Regions from separate parts of the Halomonas sp. G11 genome, predicted to be linked through region 2. Evidence: predicted binding sites of a transcription regulator. Region 2 holds the regulator's gene; the other holds the start of a gene.
What was found. The regulator FNR, encoded in region 2, switches genes on or off when oxygen is low (the NO sensors DNR and NnrR bind a similar motif). The targets are predictions, from matches to a motif close to TTGATNTANATCAA.
Positions count from the first base shown of each region.

Region 1: a site for FNR is predicted at 3,701-3,714, ahead of ADS46_RS01765 (cytochrome ubiquinol oxidase subunit I). Genes of this name have one in related genera too.

Region 1 is NZ_LYXG01000002.1:120,042-127,203, reverse strand. Features, by position in the region: gene cydD (thiol reductant ABC exporter subunit CydD) at 1-1,108, opposite strand, end outside; gene cydB (cytochrome d ubiquinol oxidase subunit II) at 1,113-2,114, opposite strand; gene ADS46_RS01765 (cytochrome ubiquinol oxidase subunit I) at 2,111-3,520, opposite strand; gene ADS46_RS01760 (calcium/sodium antiporter) at 3,756-4,730, opposite strand; gene ADS46_RS01755 (paraquat-inducible protein A) at 4,983-6,314, shown strand; gene pqiB (intermembrane transport protein PqiB) at 6,307-7,162, shown strand, end outside.
Region 2 is NZ_LYXG01000013.1:109,304-116,465, forward strand. Features, by position in the region: gene ADS46_RS07725 (DNA polymerase III subunit epsilon) at 1-459, shown strand, start outside; gene ttcA (tRNA 2-thiocytidine(32) synthetase TtcA) at 537-1,451, shown strand; gene fnr (fumarate/nitrate reduction transcriptional regulator Fnr) at 1,448-2,185, opposite strand; gene hemN (oxygen-independent coproporphyrinogen III oxidase) at 2,249-3,673, opposite strand; gene ADS46_RS07745 (alpha/beta fold hydrolase) at 3,787-4,518, shown strand; tRNA gene ADS46_RS07750 (tRNA-Val) at 4,649-4,724, shown strand; tRNA gene ADS46_RS07755 (tRNA-Asp) at 4,788-4,864, shown strand; tRNA gene ADS46_RS07760 (tRNA-Asp) at 4,905-4,981, shown strand; tRNA gene ADS46_RS07765 (tRNA-Val) at 5,026-5,101, shown strand; tRNA gene ADS46_RS07770 (tRNA-Asp) at 5,169-5,245, shown strand; gene ADS46_RS07775 (GlcG/HbpS family heme-binding protein) at 5,356-5,757, opposite strand; gene glcF (glycolate oxidase subunit GlcF) at 5,830-7,059, opposite strand; gene glcE (glycolate oxidase subunit GlcE) at 7,074-7,162, opposite strand, start outside.

The DNA.
Region 1 (7,162 bases), on a different contig from region 2:
AGGGGCCCATCACCACACCACGACCCGGATAGCTGACCTGAACCTTCTCAAGCTCCACCAGCGCATTGTCGGTTCGGGTGGTTGAGGGAGAAATGTCGCGCATCACAGGCGGCTCGTTGAGGGTATTGACGATGCTCTCTGCGGCGCCCAATGCCGCCGCTCGATCATGATAATGCATGGATAACGTGCGCAAAGGCTGGAAGAACTCCGGCGCCAGTAGCAACACCGCCAGGCCGGAGAACAGCGTCAATGAAGGGGCGGGGCCATACTCGATGTAACCCAGCAGACCAAAGCCGACATACATGGCGACAACCGCGATGGCCACCGACGAAAAGAACTCAAGCACCGCCGAGGACAAGAATGCCAGCTTCAACGTCCGCATGCTCAAACGTCGATACTGGTCTGAGGCCACCCAGACCGCCTGCTGTGCCGCCGCTGTGTGACCAAACAGCTGAAGCGTGGTGATACCGCGCACTCGATCTATGAAATGCGCTGACAGTCGGGCAACGGCGGCGAACTGATCACGGTTCATGCGCTCTGCCCCCATCCCCACCAGGGCCATAAACAGCGGAATCAGCGGTGCCGCCAGCAGCAGGAAAACAGCAGCCAGGTAATCCAGCCATACCACCACGGCAAGAATGACGAGCGGCACCCACATGGTGATCCGCAGTTGCGGATGATAGCGCGCAAAATAGCCGTCCAAGGCGTCAATATGCTCTACCGCCTGAGCCGCAATGGCCCCGCTTTGCTGTGATGTCAGCCATGCGGGGCCCAAGGCAGTGATTTTATCAAGCAGCTGAGCACGGGCCCTGCGCCTGATGCGAAGGCTGGCATCCAGACTCAATCGTTCTGAGGTCCACTGGCACAGCGCACGCAACAACACGGCGACGACCAGGAGCGCGAAAACAGGCGTCAAGTCACCTGGCGACCGGCTGTCAACCACCAGTTGATCAATCAACCAGGCCAGGCCCGTTACGATCAGTACGGTATGACAGCCTGCCAAGGTACCAAAGAACGCCGCGCCCGCTAGCCGCTTGCGTTCTGATGCAGCAAGCGAGGTTAACCAGTGGCGCGGCGTAAGCTTCTTATGGCTGGGAACGGCTGCCATCGGCTTAATGGTAACCCTCTCCGACGCGCACCTTGCCACGGAAGACCCAGTAGGTCCAAGCGGTATAGGCCAGCACGATGGGGATGACAAACAGCACACCGATCAGCAGGAAGAGCTGGGATTCCGGGGCCGAGGAAGCATCCCAGATAGTGTAGTTGGGCGGCACGATCACCGGCCACTTGCTGGCAATCAAACCCAGGTAGGTGAAAATGAACAGGCCAAGCGAGGCGACAAACGGCAAGCCTTCTTGCTGGCGCTTAACAGCGCGGAAAAGCACATAAGCACAGACCATCGCAAGGATGGGGAACACCCAGATCAAGTGAATCTGGCTGAGCCAACGATCGCGCACCTCAGGGCTCACCAACGGTGTCCATAGGCTGACAATACCAAACACCACCAGCACGGCCAGCAACAGTTTCGGGGTTATCCGGTAGGCCCACTGCTGCACATAACCTTCCGACTTCAGGATCAGCCAGGTCGAGCCCAGCAGGGCATAGCCCGCCATCAAGCCCAGACCAGTCAGCACGCTAAACGGTGTCAGCCAATCGAGCGCACCGCCTACATAGACAAAATCCTCTACCGCAAAGCCCTGTATATAAGCACCTACGACAGCGCCTTGAGCAAAAGCAGCGACAGCGGATCCTCCACAAAATGCGCGGTTCCACCAATGGCGATTTTTCTTCGACTTGAAGCGAAACTCAAATGAGATACCGCGGAAAATCAATCCCGCCAGCATCAAAAACACGCCGATATAAAGCGCCGGCAGGAACACGGAGTAAACCAGCGGGAAGGCGCCCAGAAGCCCCGCTCCCCCCAATACTAACCAGGTTTCGTTACCGTCCCACACCGGTGCGACTGAGTTCATCATTACATCGCGCGACGCTTCATCCGGTGCAAAGGGGTAAAGTATCCCCAATCCCAGATCGAAGCCGTCCATAATGACGTACATGATAACGCCGAAGCCAATAATGCCGGCCCAGATTATTGCAAGGTCAAGGCTGATCATTTGGTTGCTCCCTCATAATCACTGTCGAAAGGCGTGTGAGCCGCAGAGAAAGGACGTTTGGCTCGCTCGACTTCGCCGGTTACTTCCATGGAGTCCGCCAGCATGCCGTTACGCACGACACGAGTAAGGTAGTAAATACCCACCCAGAACACGACGGCATACACGGCGACGTAGCCCAGCAGCGTAAACAGCGCCATACCGCCTGTCAGCGAAGGGGTTAACCCTTCAGCATGGGTCATGACACCGTAGACCAGCCATGGCGCGCGCCCCGACTCGGTGACCACCCAGCCGGCCAGCACGGCCAGGAAAGGGGAAATAATCATACCTACCAGTGTTTTAAGATAGAGCGGCGACTGGAAGAAACGTCCTCCACGGCGGAGAAACAAGCCAACTGTCGCGACGGCTATCATCAAAAGCCCAATCCCCACCATCACACGAAACGACCAGAAAACAAGCGCCACAGGGGGCTGTTCATCAGGTGCCATTTCGTTGATACCCGGGACTACGCCGTCCGCACTATGGGTCAGGATGAGACTTGCCAGGCTGGGAACACCGATTTCAAAGCGGTTTTCCTGAGCTTCCTGATCGGGCAGTGCAAACAGCAAAAGTGGCACATTGGACTGAGTTTCCCAATTCCCCTCCATTGCCGCCACCTTGGTGGGCTGGTGCTCCAACGTATTAAGGCCGTGAAAATCACCGACGACAGCCTGCGCCGGTGCCAGGAAAAGCAACAGCCACAGACACATTGAAAGGGCTTTTTTATTCGCTTCGACATCACGATTACGCAGGAGGAACCAGGCGCTGACACCTGCCACCACAAAGCCACCGGTCAGGAACGACGCCATGCCCATATGCACAAAGCGGTACCAGAAGGAGGGATTGAAGATTGCCGCCATCCAGGAGGTGATATGGAAGCGTCCATCCACCATTTCATAGCCTGCTGGGGTTTGCATCCAGCTATTGGCGGAAAGGATCCAGAACGAGGAAATAAAGGTACCCACCGCCACCATGATCGCGGCAAACAGGTGCACCCCTTCTGGTACTTTGCCACGCCCGAAGAGCAAAACACCCAGAAATGCCGCCTCAAGGAAGAAAGCGGTCACCACTTCGTAGCTGAGGACAGGCCCAAGGAAATTTGACGTGGCGAAAGAGAAGTTGCTCCAGTTCGTACCGAACTGAAACGACATCACGATGCCTGTCACGACCCCCATGCCAAACACAACGGCAAACATCTTGGTCCAGAATTGTGCCAGGCGATCCCAGGCGTCGTTTTCCGTTTTGTAGAATATCCCGTGCAGAACCGCAATATAGGACGCCAGCCCGATCGTGAAGACAGGAAAGATGGCGTGAAAACACACGACGAATGCGAACTGGAGTCTCGATAGCAATAGCGGATCAAGTTCCATAACTCCCTCCTAAGGTCCCATGGAGCCTTTTTCTAAAAGGCTTAAAACAAGCTTAGGTGAGTCCCTTTGGATCACGCTCTTCTATTTGTAGTCACTAAGCTTATTTGATCAACAACCCCTTGAGTTTACAGCTTAGAAGGTATGGATGCGGCATGCGTTTTGGGTTTTCACCGTGTCGCGTTGACGCAGGTCAATTTTTTAAGCCCCAGGCGATAACGACGGTTATACAAACAACTCAGGCCAACACGACCACACTCACCAGATAGCCTGTATAGGCAATAAAAAGCGCTAATAATCCACCGCCCTCAAAGCGGTTGATGCGCCGCGGGCGACCTTTCCAGGAGAACGCGAACAGCATCATCAGCACTGTCATCACCAACATGACGACCCAGTCACGCTGAAGCACCTCCTGACCGGTTTCAATCGGTGTAATGACGCCTGCCAACCCAACCACAGCAAGGCTGTTGAATAGGTTCGAGCCCACGACATTGCCGAGTACCATATCGTGCTCATTACGACGCAGTGCGCTAATCGATGAAGCCAGCTCGGGTAATGAGGTACCAATCGCCACAACGGTCAAACCAATGATCAGATCACTGACGCCAAACGCGACGGCGATCTCGACAGCCCCCCAGACCAAAAGGCGTGAACTGGCAATCAACAGCACCAGACCAACCAGGGTCCAGATGATGGCTTTACCCCGCGACATGGGTTTGCTATCCAGCGTTTCCGCCACTTCCGAGATAAGCGCATCGTCCTGCTGGCCTTTAGAACGCACAACGCTGATAACGATAAATACCACCAGTGCCAACAATAAACAGATTGCCTCCCAGCGGGCCACCCAGCCATCCAACAGCATCAGCCCGGTCACCAGCATCACTACCAGTAACAGCGGTATCTCTTTGCGAATGACGCTCGAGTGCACGGCCAATGGCGCCAATAAAGCAACAAACCCCAGCACCAGGCCAATATTGGCGATATTGGAACCGTAGGCATTACCCACGGCCAACCCCGGGTTACCTTGCACTGCTGCCAGCACCGACACCATCATCTCGGGAGCCGATGTGCCAAAACCGATCACCAGCATGCCAATCAACAGGGGGGATAGCCCCAGCCATTGAGACGTCGCCGCGGCGCCATCAATAAATTTCTCAGCGCTCCAGATAAGCAGTATCAAGCCAACGACAACGGCGATAAGAGCAAGTAACATAAGGTTCCTTTGGATGGCATTTTCACAAGGTGGCAATGGCCTGGGCATTGAATGACCCGCCATGCCGGAGAGGCTGCAAATTCGCGTGGCGATCATTATTCATTCATCGCTCAAGGTCAACGACAACCTGATAACGATCAGGTGAATTTTACCCAACATTTGACAGACTTATAACCGAGAGCGTATTGCTTTGCCTACTCACGCGAGCGAGATCATCATTTGTCACAGAACTGGCTAAGCAGACATCCCAACTTGAAGGTCAATGCGCCGCTTGTTGACCAACAACCACCTGAGGCCCGCACTCAAAGGCGACGCCTGCGCGCCTGTCATGAATGTGACTGGGTATCGGCGTTACCGCCCCTCAAATCCGGTGAAAAAGCCTGCTGTCCGCGCTGCTCGCATGTCCTGGTCAAGCGCAATCGTTACCCAGCCCAGCGCAGCATGGCACTCGCGATGGCATCGCTTATTGCTCTTTTACTGGCGGTCTCCTACCCCTTTGTCAGTTTCAGCTATAGCGGGGTGAGCAACCGTATCGAGCTTTCCGAAACGGCAACCACGCTGATTGCCTTTCATCAACCCTTGGTGGCTATCGGCGTCATCATGACCATCGTGGTGTTGCCCGCGGTGTATTTGATAGGCACCTTATGGCTGCAATACGGTTTGTTACGCAACGCACCATTGCCATTCAGCCGTTCAACGGCTCGTTCACTGAGCCATTTAACGCCCTGGATGATGGCCGATGTGTTTATCGTGGGCGCCCTGGTTAGCTTGATCAAAGTGGCGGGGCTTGCTGATATTGAACTGGGTCTGTCGTTTTGGGCGTTTTGCGCCTTTGCCTTTCTTCTGTTGATGACAGTGCAATCGATTGATGCCGACTGGATGTGGTTTGCCCTGGAGGGCGAGCCACTGGCCCCGGAAGGCACACAAACAGGCATGTCAGCCGCGTCCCAGCAGCTTACCAGTTGCCCCACCTGTGGGCTGATCAATCGGTTGGCGCCAAACGGCAAGCATTATTGTGTGCGCTGTCATGAGCGGCTGCACCCTCGCTTTCCGCATAGCGTCCAACGCACCTGGGCATTACTCGCTGCTGCCGCAATCATGTACATACCGGCCAATGTATTTCCCATCATGACCACAACCAGCCTCGGCAATAGCTCCCCTTCGACGATCGTGGGCGGCATTGTCGAGTTGATTCAAGGCGGCTCCTGGCCGATAGCAGGCGTCATTTTTGTGGCCAGCATCATTGTTCCCGTCGGCAAACTGTTCGCGCTGGCCTGGCTATGCAGCGTGGCTCACCGTAGCGACGCCTTCAATGCACAAACGCGAACAACGCTTTACCGGATCACCGAGTTTATCGGTCGATGGTCGATGGTCGATGTGTTTGTCGTCGCCATTCTCGTAGCGCTCATCCGCGCCGATTCGCTAATGACGATCAACCCGGGGCCGGCAGCCCTCGCCTTTGGAGCAGTGGTCGTGCTGACCATGCTGGCCGCCATGACCTTTGACCCACGTTTGCTTTGGGATACCCCCATAACGACATCGCCAGGACAAAGCGACGCCCGTAAGGAAGTGATTAATGGCTAACGAAAACGACATGCCCTCCAACGAACCACAGGGCGAAGCGGCAATGCATCGTGCCAAACCCAGCCCCCAGACACGGCTTTCGCCCATCTGGATTGTACCCATTGTCGCGCTGGTCATTGGCTTATGGCTGGTATACGACAACTATTCCTCCCGGGGCACCATGATCACCTTGACGATGCCGAACGCCGAGGGGATCGAAGCTGGCAATACGCTGATACGCAGTCGTAACGTTGAAATCGGCCGCGTACAAAGCGTTCAGCTATCCGACGACCTTTCCCAAGCCGTTTTACGCGCCCGCATACAGCCTGAAGCGGAAGCCATGCTGCGCGAGGATAGCCGCTTCTGGGTCGTCAAACCGCGGATCGGACGCGAAGGGATCAGCGGCTTGGGCACCGTACTTTCGGGGGCCTACATACAACTTCAGCCGGGTTCTTCCTCCGAGCCTCAACGCGAATTTGAAGTCATGGACACCCCGCCTGTTGCCCCGGCTGGCGTGGCAGGCTTGCGAGTCAGCCTTATCAGCCAGTTAGGCAATTCATTGCGCGTGGGCGACCCGGTTTCCTATCAGGGCTTCACTGTCGGCCGGATCGAGGAAACCCGCTTTGATGCCGAGTCACGCACCATGCACCATCAGGTATTCATTGAAGAGCCGTATGATCAGCTCGTCACAGAAAGCACGCGCTTCTGGAGTGCCAGCGGCATTGATTTTCGACTTGATGCCGACGGCGTTCGTGTCAACGTGGACTCCATTGAGACCTTGCTGGGCGGGGGCGTCACCTTTGGCGTCCCTGAAGACCTGCCGATGGGGCAGCCCGTTGACAACAACACCCGTTTCGAGCTTTATACCG
Region 2 (7,162 bases):
CTGCGCCAGCACCAGGTGCTGACCAGTCGTGCCTGGGTGGCAGCGCTAAGGGAAGATGCGCGCGGAGGAAGTGATGCCGCCGAGCGTCGTCATCAGCTGCTGTATAGCGTCGAGGCCACCAAACCGCTGAACATTGAAAGTCTGCGCTCGCTGGTTGAGTTTATCGGCAATCGGCCAATCATTGGCTGGCAACTTGATCAGCGTCTCGCCCCGTTGGAGCAGGCGCTGCGTGATCATTTGGGGTTTGGGCTGCCCAATGCCCGGGTGGATGTCACCAGACTGCACCAGCGCCATCTGCGGCGACTACATCCCCAGGCGGAACAGGAAGCCGAGCTGGCGCGTGCGCTTGACTGCTGGCAAGTGCCCAGCAAGACGCCCCAGCGGGCGCTGGAAGACGCCACAGCCAGCGCACTTCTGTACCTTCGCCTGCAGCGTAACGAGGTGGATACTGTTTCATAGCGGCCTACGATTGGGTCATTGCGCTGGGAGTTGCTAGAATAACGGCTGCTTCTTTTACCATCGGCAGTGCTATTACCATGCAACATGATCCTGTTCATTTTGACCCGGCGTTGGCGACTGCCGACCCGGCACCCGGTTTATCCGACGCCTCGGAAGCCCACGATGCCAAACAAAAACGCGAGTTCAACAAGCTGCAAAAGCGGCTTCGCCGCGAAACGGGCAATGCGATTATCGATTATCGCATGATTAACGAAGGCGACCGCGTCATGGTCTGCCTCAGCGGTGGCAAGGATAGCTACACCATGCTTGAGATGCTGCTGAGTCTGCAGCGCAATGCGCCGGTCAACTTCTCGCTGATAGCCGTGAATATGGACCAGAAACAGCCGGGGTTTCCCGAGCATGTGCTGCCGACCTATCTCGAGCAACGCGGGGTGGATTACCATATTCTGGAACGTGATACCTACTCGGTGGTGAAAGAGAAAACCCCCGAGGGCAAAACCACCTGCGCGCTGTGTTCGCGCCTGCGGCGTGGGTCGCTGTATGGCTTTGCCGAGGAAATCGGTGCGACCAAGATCGCCCTGGGGCATCACCGGGAAGATATTCTGGAAACGCTGTTTTTGAACATGTTCTTCGGCGGCAGTCTGAAATCGATGCCGCCCAAGCTGCTCTCCGACGATGGCAAGAACATCATCATCCGGCCCCTGGCCTACTGCAAGGAAGCGGATATTGCCGAGTACGCGCGCCTGATGGCGTTTCCCATTATCCCCTGCAACCTGTGCGGCTCCCAGCCCAATATGCAGCGCCAGGTGGTCAAGGAAATGTTGGCCGAATGGAACAAGAAACACCCTGGCCGCCTGGAAAGCATGTTCAAGGCCGTCACCAACGTCGCGCCTTCACAGCTGGCCGACCGCGACCTGTTCGACTTTGCCGGGCTGGAAGCCAAGCAGGCGGAATTGCTAGCCGGGCGTATTCAGGCGCTTAACGTTGGCTAGCAACCTTCTTCTTCGGCGAGCCGCTGCAGCTTCGCCATGTCGAGGATCTGTACCTCACGACCGGAAACGGCGACCACCTCCTGCGACTGCAAGCGGCTGACAATCCGGCTGACGGTCTCGACGGCCAGGCCCAGGTAGTTGCCGATGTCGGCCCTGGGCATGGAAAGACGGAAGCTGTAGGGCGAGTAGCCACGGCGGCGAAAACGATCGGAAAGCGTGACCAGAAAGGTCGCCAATCGCTGATCAGCGGTCTTGGCCGATAGCAGGCGCATCATGCGCCGGTCATTGCGCAGCTCTTTGCTCATGCTGCGGTATATCTGACCGCGTAACTCGGGCAGCTTTTCAGACAGTCGGTCGAGGCGGTCAAAGGGAATCTCGCACACGGTGGTGGTTTCCAGAGCGATCACGCTGCCGGGGTAGTGCGGCTCATCGATCGCATCGAGCCCCACCAGTTCGCTGGGGAGGTAAAAGTTGGTCAGTTGGTCATGCCCGCCACCTTCGCTGGTGATCTGCTTGAGGCTCCCGGAGCGGACCGCATAGACGCTGTTGAAGGCATCCCCCTGATGGAATAGAGCCTCGCCTTTCTTGAGGGGCGCGCGTCGCTGGATGATCGCGTCGAACTGATCGATATCCTCAAGCTCCAGTGCCAGCGGCAGGCACAGCGAACTCAAGCTGCAGGTCTGGCAGCGTGCTTCGTGCAGAGCGCCGCGCCGCCGATGCGTGGCTTCCAGCATAAAAGTCTCCAACAGAGATGGCGTGACCTCATTATGGAAGCTGGCGCCCATGAATAACAACCGCTAAACAATATTTGAGTAATGATGGCTGGCCTCAGAGGGCAAGCGTGCATCAAAGGCCATGGCCAGGTGGCGTATCAACAGACGGCCGATAGGCGTCACCTCGAGTCGATGTTCTCGGATATCGATCAACCCGTCGTGCTGGGCCTGCTCCAGGGCGTTCAACGCCGATTGGAAATAGCCACGCGCATCGATCTGCCAGCGCTCACTGAGCGTCGATAAGTCAAGCCGCATATCACACATTAGCCGCTCGATGGCATCACGCCGGATCAGATCGTCTCGGCATAGCCGTATGCCGCGTTGTGTGGCCAGTTGCCCCTGGTCGATCGCCGCCTGGTAGTGCCCAAGCTGGCTGTGATTTTGCGCGTAGCTGTCATCCAGACGTGAGATAGCGGAGACGCCAAGGCCGATAAGGTCGCATTGGGCGTGGCTGGAATAGCCTTGAAAGTTGCGTTGCAGCGTACCGCGACGCTGGGCGATGGCCAGACTGTCGTCGGGCCGGGCAAAATGGTCCATACCGATATGCACGTAGCCAGCAGCCGTCAGCATTTCAATCGTGATACGCAGCATCGCCAGCTTTTCATCGCGACTGGGCAGCTCGGCATCAAGAATCCGTCGCTGCGGGGGGAATCGCTTTGGCAGGTGGGCGTAATTGAAGACCGACAGGCGTGCGGGGTTCAGTTCGATGATCTGGCGAAGGGTTTGCGCAAAGCTGTCGGCGGTTTGTCGTGGCAGGCCGTAAATCAGGTCGAGATTTAACGAACGGAAGCCCAGGCGGTGGGCTTCGTCCATCAAGGTTTCGGTCAGCGCCCGCGGCTGGGGGCGGTTGATCGCCTGCTGAACCTGTGGGTCGAGGTCTTGCACGCCCAGGCTCAAGCGATTGAACCCCAGTGACTGCAGGTGACGCAGCGTCAATACATCGGCTTCGCGAGGGTCGATTTCGATGGCGTAGTCGCGCTCAGGATCGTCTGAAAGCCCGAAGTGGGCATCCAGCTTATCCACCAGTTCGCTCATCTGATCGAGGGTCAGAAACGTCGGCGTGCCACCGCCCCAGTGGAGCTGCTCCACCGGGCGTCGGGTATCCAGGTTCTGCGCTGTCAGCGCCATTTCCTTGTCGAGCCTTGCGAGATAGGACGCGGCGAGCGCGGTGTTTTTTGTCGCGATCTTGTTGCACGCACAGTAAAAGCAGACGTTGCGGCAGAAGGGGATGTGCACATAAAGTGACAGCGGCCGTTGGGTCTGGTTACTGCGTTGCAGCGCCGCGCTGAAATCGTCGACGGTAAACGATGGGTCAAAGGACAGCGCGGTCGGGTAGGACGTATAGCGCGGGCCGCTTCTCGCATAGCGATGGAGGCGGTCAGCGTCCCACACCGCCGCCGCGAGTGGATTACCCGGCGCTGATTGATCTGAGTGAATAGGGGCAGGCATGAGGCAGGGCTCCAGGCTGAGTCTTGCGTCATGGTAGCGAGTGCCGCCCACGGCAACGTTGAGCCACGTCAAGGAAACGCCCGTTAGCAGCAAACGGCACATAACAGGAGAGCGTGAGTTTGGACACGCAATGGCCAGAGGAAAAAGTCGTCAGCCAGCAAGCGCTGGCTGACGCGGTCGCCGAGCAGGCCGAAGGCTGTTTTTGGCGGGAAGGTCTGGGGCCTCTCAGGCTTTATGGTCAGGCAGACTTCGGCTGCCTGCTGCTCGCTCATGGAGCAGGCGCCGGGCATCGGTCAGCCTTTATGCAGCAGTTTGCCAGGGCACTTGCGGGAAGAGGGCTGCAGGTGATGACCTTTGACCTGGGCTACATGCAGCAAATGCAGGCGACGGGCAAGCGCCGCCCACCGCCCGCCATCCACCGAAGCGTTGCTGAGCTGGCGCATTGGTATGCGTGCCTGGCGCCGTTAACGGTCAAGCCGCTGTGGCTTGGGGGTAAATCCATGGGTGGCCGCGTGGCGAGCATGCTGGCAAGCGAGCAACCCTGCCCCGGGCTGGTGATCGCCGGTTATCCCTTTCATCCGCCCAAGGCGCCCGACAAGCTGCGCCTGGCGCACTGGTCGAGGGTTCAGGTGCCGACGCTGATTCTCCAGGGGGAGCGCGACCCGCTGGGCAGCCGTGATGAAGTGGCGGGGTATACGCTACCGGATAACGCCCGCGTGGCCTGGCTGACCGATGGCGACCACGACTTCAAGCCGCGTCGCGCATCGGGGCTTGATCAGACGATTTTGATTGACGAAGCCGCCGCTCTTGGGGCATCCTTCGTGCGCGCTCAAAGCCTGCAGTGAGGCGTCAGCCAAGCGTGCGTTTGAATCATGAGATGGGCCGGTACCCTAACGCGTATTTGGCTACAGTATTTGAACGTAGCGTGTTGACTTCCTTCGCATCTCCTGTAGAATGTAGCGCCACGTGACCAGCGGGTGGTTAGCTCAGTTGGGAGAGCACCAGCCTTACAAGCTGGGGGTCACTGGTTCGAACCCAGTACCACCCACCATCTCATGATGGCCTGGAAACGTTGCAGTAAGGAAAGCACCTAGCGTTAGCAGTGCGATACAGCGGACCGGTAGTTCAGTTGGTTAGAATGCCGGCCTGTCACGCCGGAGGTCGCGAGTTCGAGTCTCGTCCGGTCCGCCATCGTCGCTTACCCGCCTGTTTTCCATGTTTTGTCGTATGTGGACCGGTAGTTCAGTTGGTTAGAATGCCGGCCTGTCACGCCGGAGGTCGCGAGTTCGAGTCTCGTCCGGTCCGCCACGATAAACACATAATCAAGTAAAGATTGGCGACGCCAATACCCTGGGTGGTTAGCTCAGTTGGGAGAGCACCAGCCTTACAAGCTGGGGGTCACTGGTTCGAACCCAGTACCACCCACCATTTGAAACGCCAAGCGTACGCAAATGGTGTTGATGCAATACCCTGCTAGATATCAGTGCGATACAGCGGACCGGTAGTTCAGTTGGTTAGAATGCCGGCCTGTCACGCCGGAGGTCGCGAGTTCGAGTCTCGTCCGGTCCGCCATTTCGCAGCTTTCATCTCAAGCAGCCAAGATTATCGGTTTTAGACCGAACGAATTTAAAAAACCCCGGATCAATGATCCGGGGTTTTTCGTATGCGTGGCGTTTACTTACTTAGCCAATCGCGCTGACGCCAGCTTTGGCAACCTGAACGTCCTGGTCCGGTTTGACGCCGGAGATGCCCACCGAGCCGACCACCTGGCCGTCGACGATGATCGGCACGCCGCCCGAGAGCAGCCCCTGAAGCGGTGCGGATACAAAGGCGGTGCGGCCGCCGTTGATCATTTCTTCAAAGACCTGGGTCTCTTTACGACCCACTGCCGCGCTGCGCGCTTTCTGGGTAGCCACATCGGCGCTGAAGGGTGCCGCGCCGTCCAGGCGGCGCAGGGCAAGCAGGTGGCCGCCGTCATCAGCGACGGCAATGGTCACCGCCCAGCCATTGCTGTCGGCTTCTTTCTGGGCGGCATCAAGTACCTGGGTAACGTCTGCTTGGGATAAGACTGCTTTAGTTTGCATCAGGTTGTCCTTTGGTGGGTTTGCCGTTAAAAATGCCCGTGCCATTCGCTGGGCACGGGGTGATGTGTGGGATCAGTGTAACGCAGCATCGACGATTTCCACCCAGTGGCGAACCGGCGTGCGGTTGGCACCGGCCAGATGGGTTTGGCAGCCAATGTTGGCGGTGACGATCATTTCCGGGTTGCCCGCTTCCAGGGCGTTGAGTTTATTGTCGCGCAGCTGGGTGGCCAGTTCAGGCTGGGTAATCGAGTAGGTGCCTGCCGAGCCACAGCAGAGGTGAGCGTCCTGCACCGGGGTCAGTGCAAAGCCAAGCTTGGTCAGTACGCCTTCTACCGCGCCGTTGAGCTTCTGGGCGTGCTGCAGCGTGCAGGGGCAGTGAAACGCCAGTCGCTGGCTGGCTTGCACATCCAGTGACTCAAGCGGTTCGTCGCGCAGCACTTCGACGATGTCCTTTGCCAGGGCGCTGATCTTCTCGGCCTTGTCGGCATAGTCCGGGTCGTCTTTGAGCATTTCGCCATACTCTTTGACGAAGGCGCCGCAGCCGCTGGCGGTTTGCACGATGGCCTCGGCACCTTGCTCAACGTGTGGCCACCAGGCGTCGATATTGGCCCGCACCCGGGCGAGGCCAGCTTGCTGGGCATTGAGGTGGAAATCAATCGCCCCGCAGCAGCCCACCTCGGATACCGGCGTCACGCTGATGCCCAGGCGGTCCAGAATCCGCGCGGTGGCGGCATTGGTGTTGGGCGATAACCCCGGCTGCACGCAGCCTTCCAGTATCAGTACCTGGCGGCTGTGCTGGGTGCTGGGTCGCTGACCCGCGTCGACCGGCGCGCCCGGCATCTTGCTGCGCAGCTTGCCGGGTACCAGCGGTTTGAAGGTTTGACCCAGCGCCAGCAGTGCCTTGAAGCGCTGCGGGTCGACCAGCATCTTGCGTAGTGCATAACGCTGCGCCCGCTCAGCCGCGGGTCGCGGTACGCGGCGTTCGATTTCAGCCCGGCCAATGTTGAGCAGCTTGTGATATTCCACGCCTGACGGGCAGGTGGTCTCACAGTTAAGGCAAGTGAGGCAGCGATCCAGGTGCAGGCGGGTTTCCTCGGTCACCTGATCGTCGTCATCACGACTCTCAAGCAGTTCCTTCATCAAGTAGATCCGCCCACGGGGGCCGTCGCGCTCATCGCCCAGCAACTGATAGGTCGGGCAGGTGGCGTTACAGAAGCCGCAGTGCACACAGGTGCGCAGCACCCGGTCGGCTTCCTGGATGTGCGGCTTTTCAAGGTCGGCATCGGTAAACTGCGTTTGCATGTCAGCTCTCCTGATTAAAACGCCGCATAGAGACGTCCCGGGTTAAAAATACCCTGGGCGTCCAGTTCTGCTTTCAAGTTACGGTGGTATTTTTCCACCACGC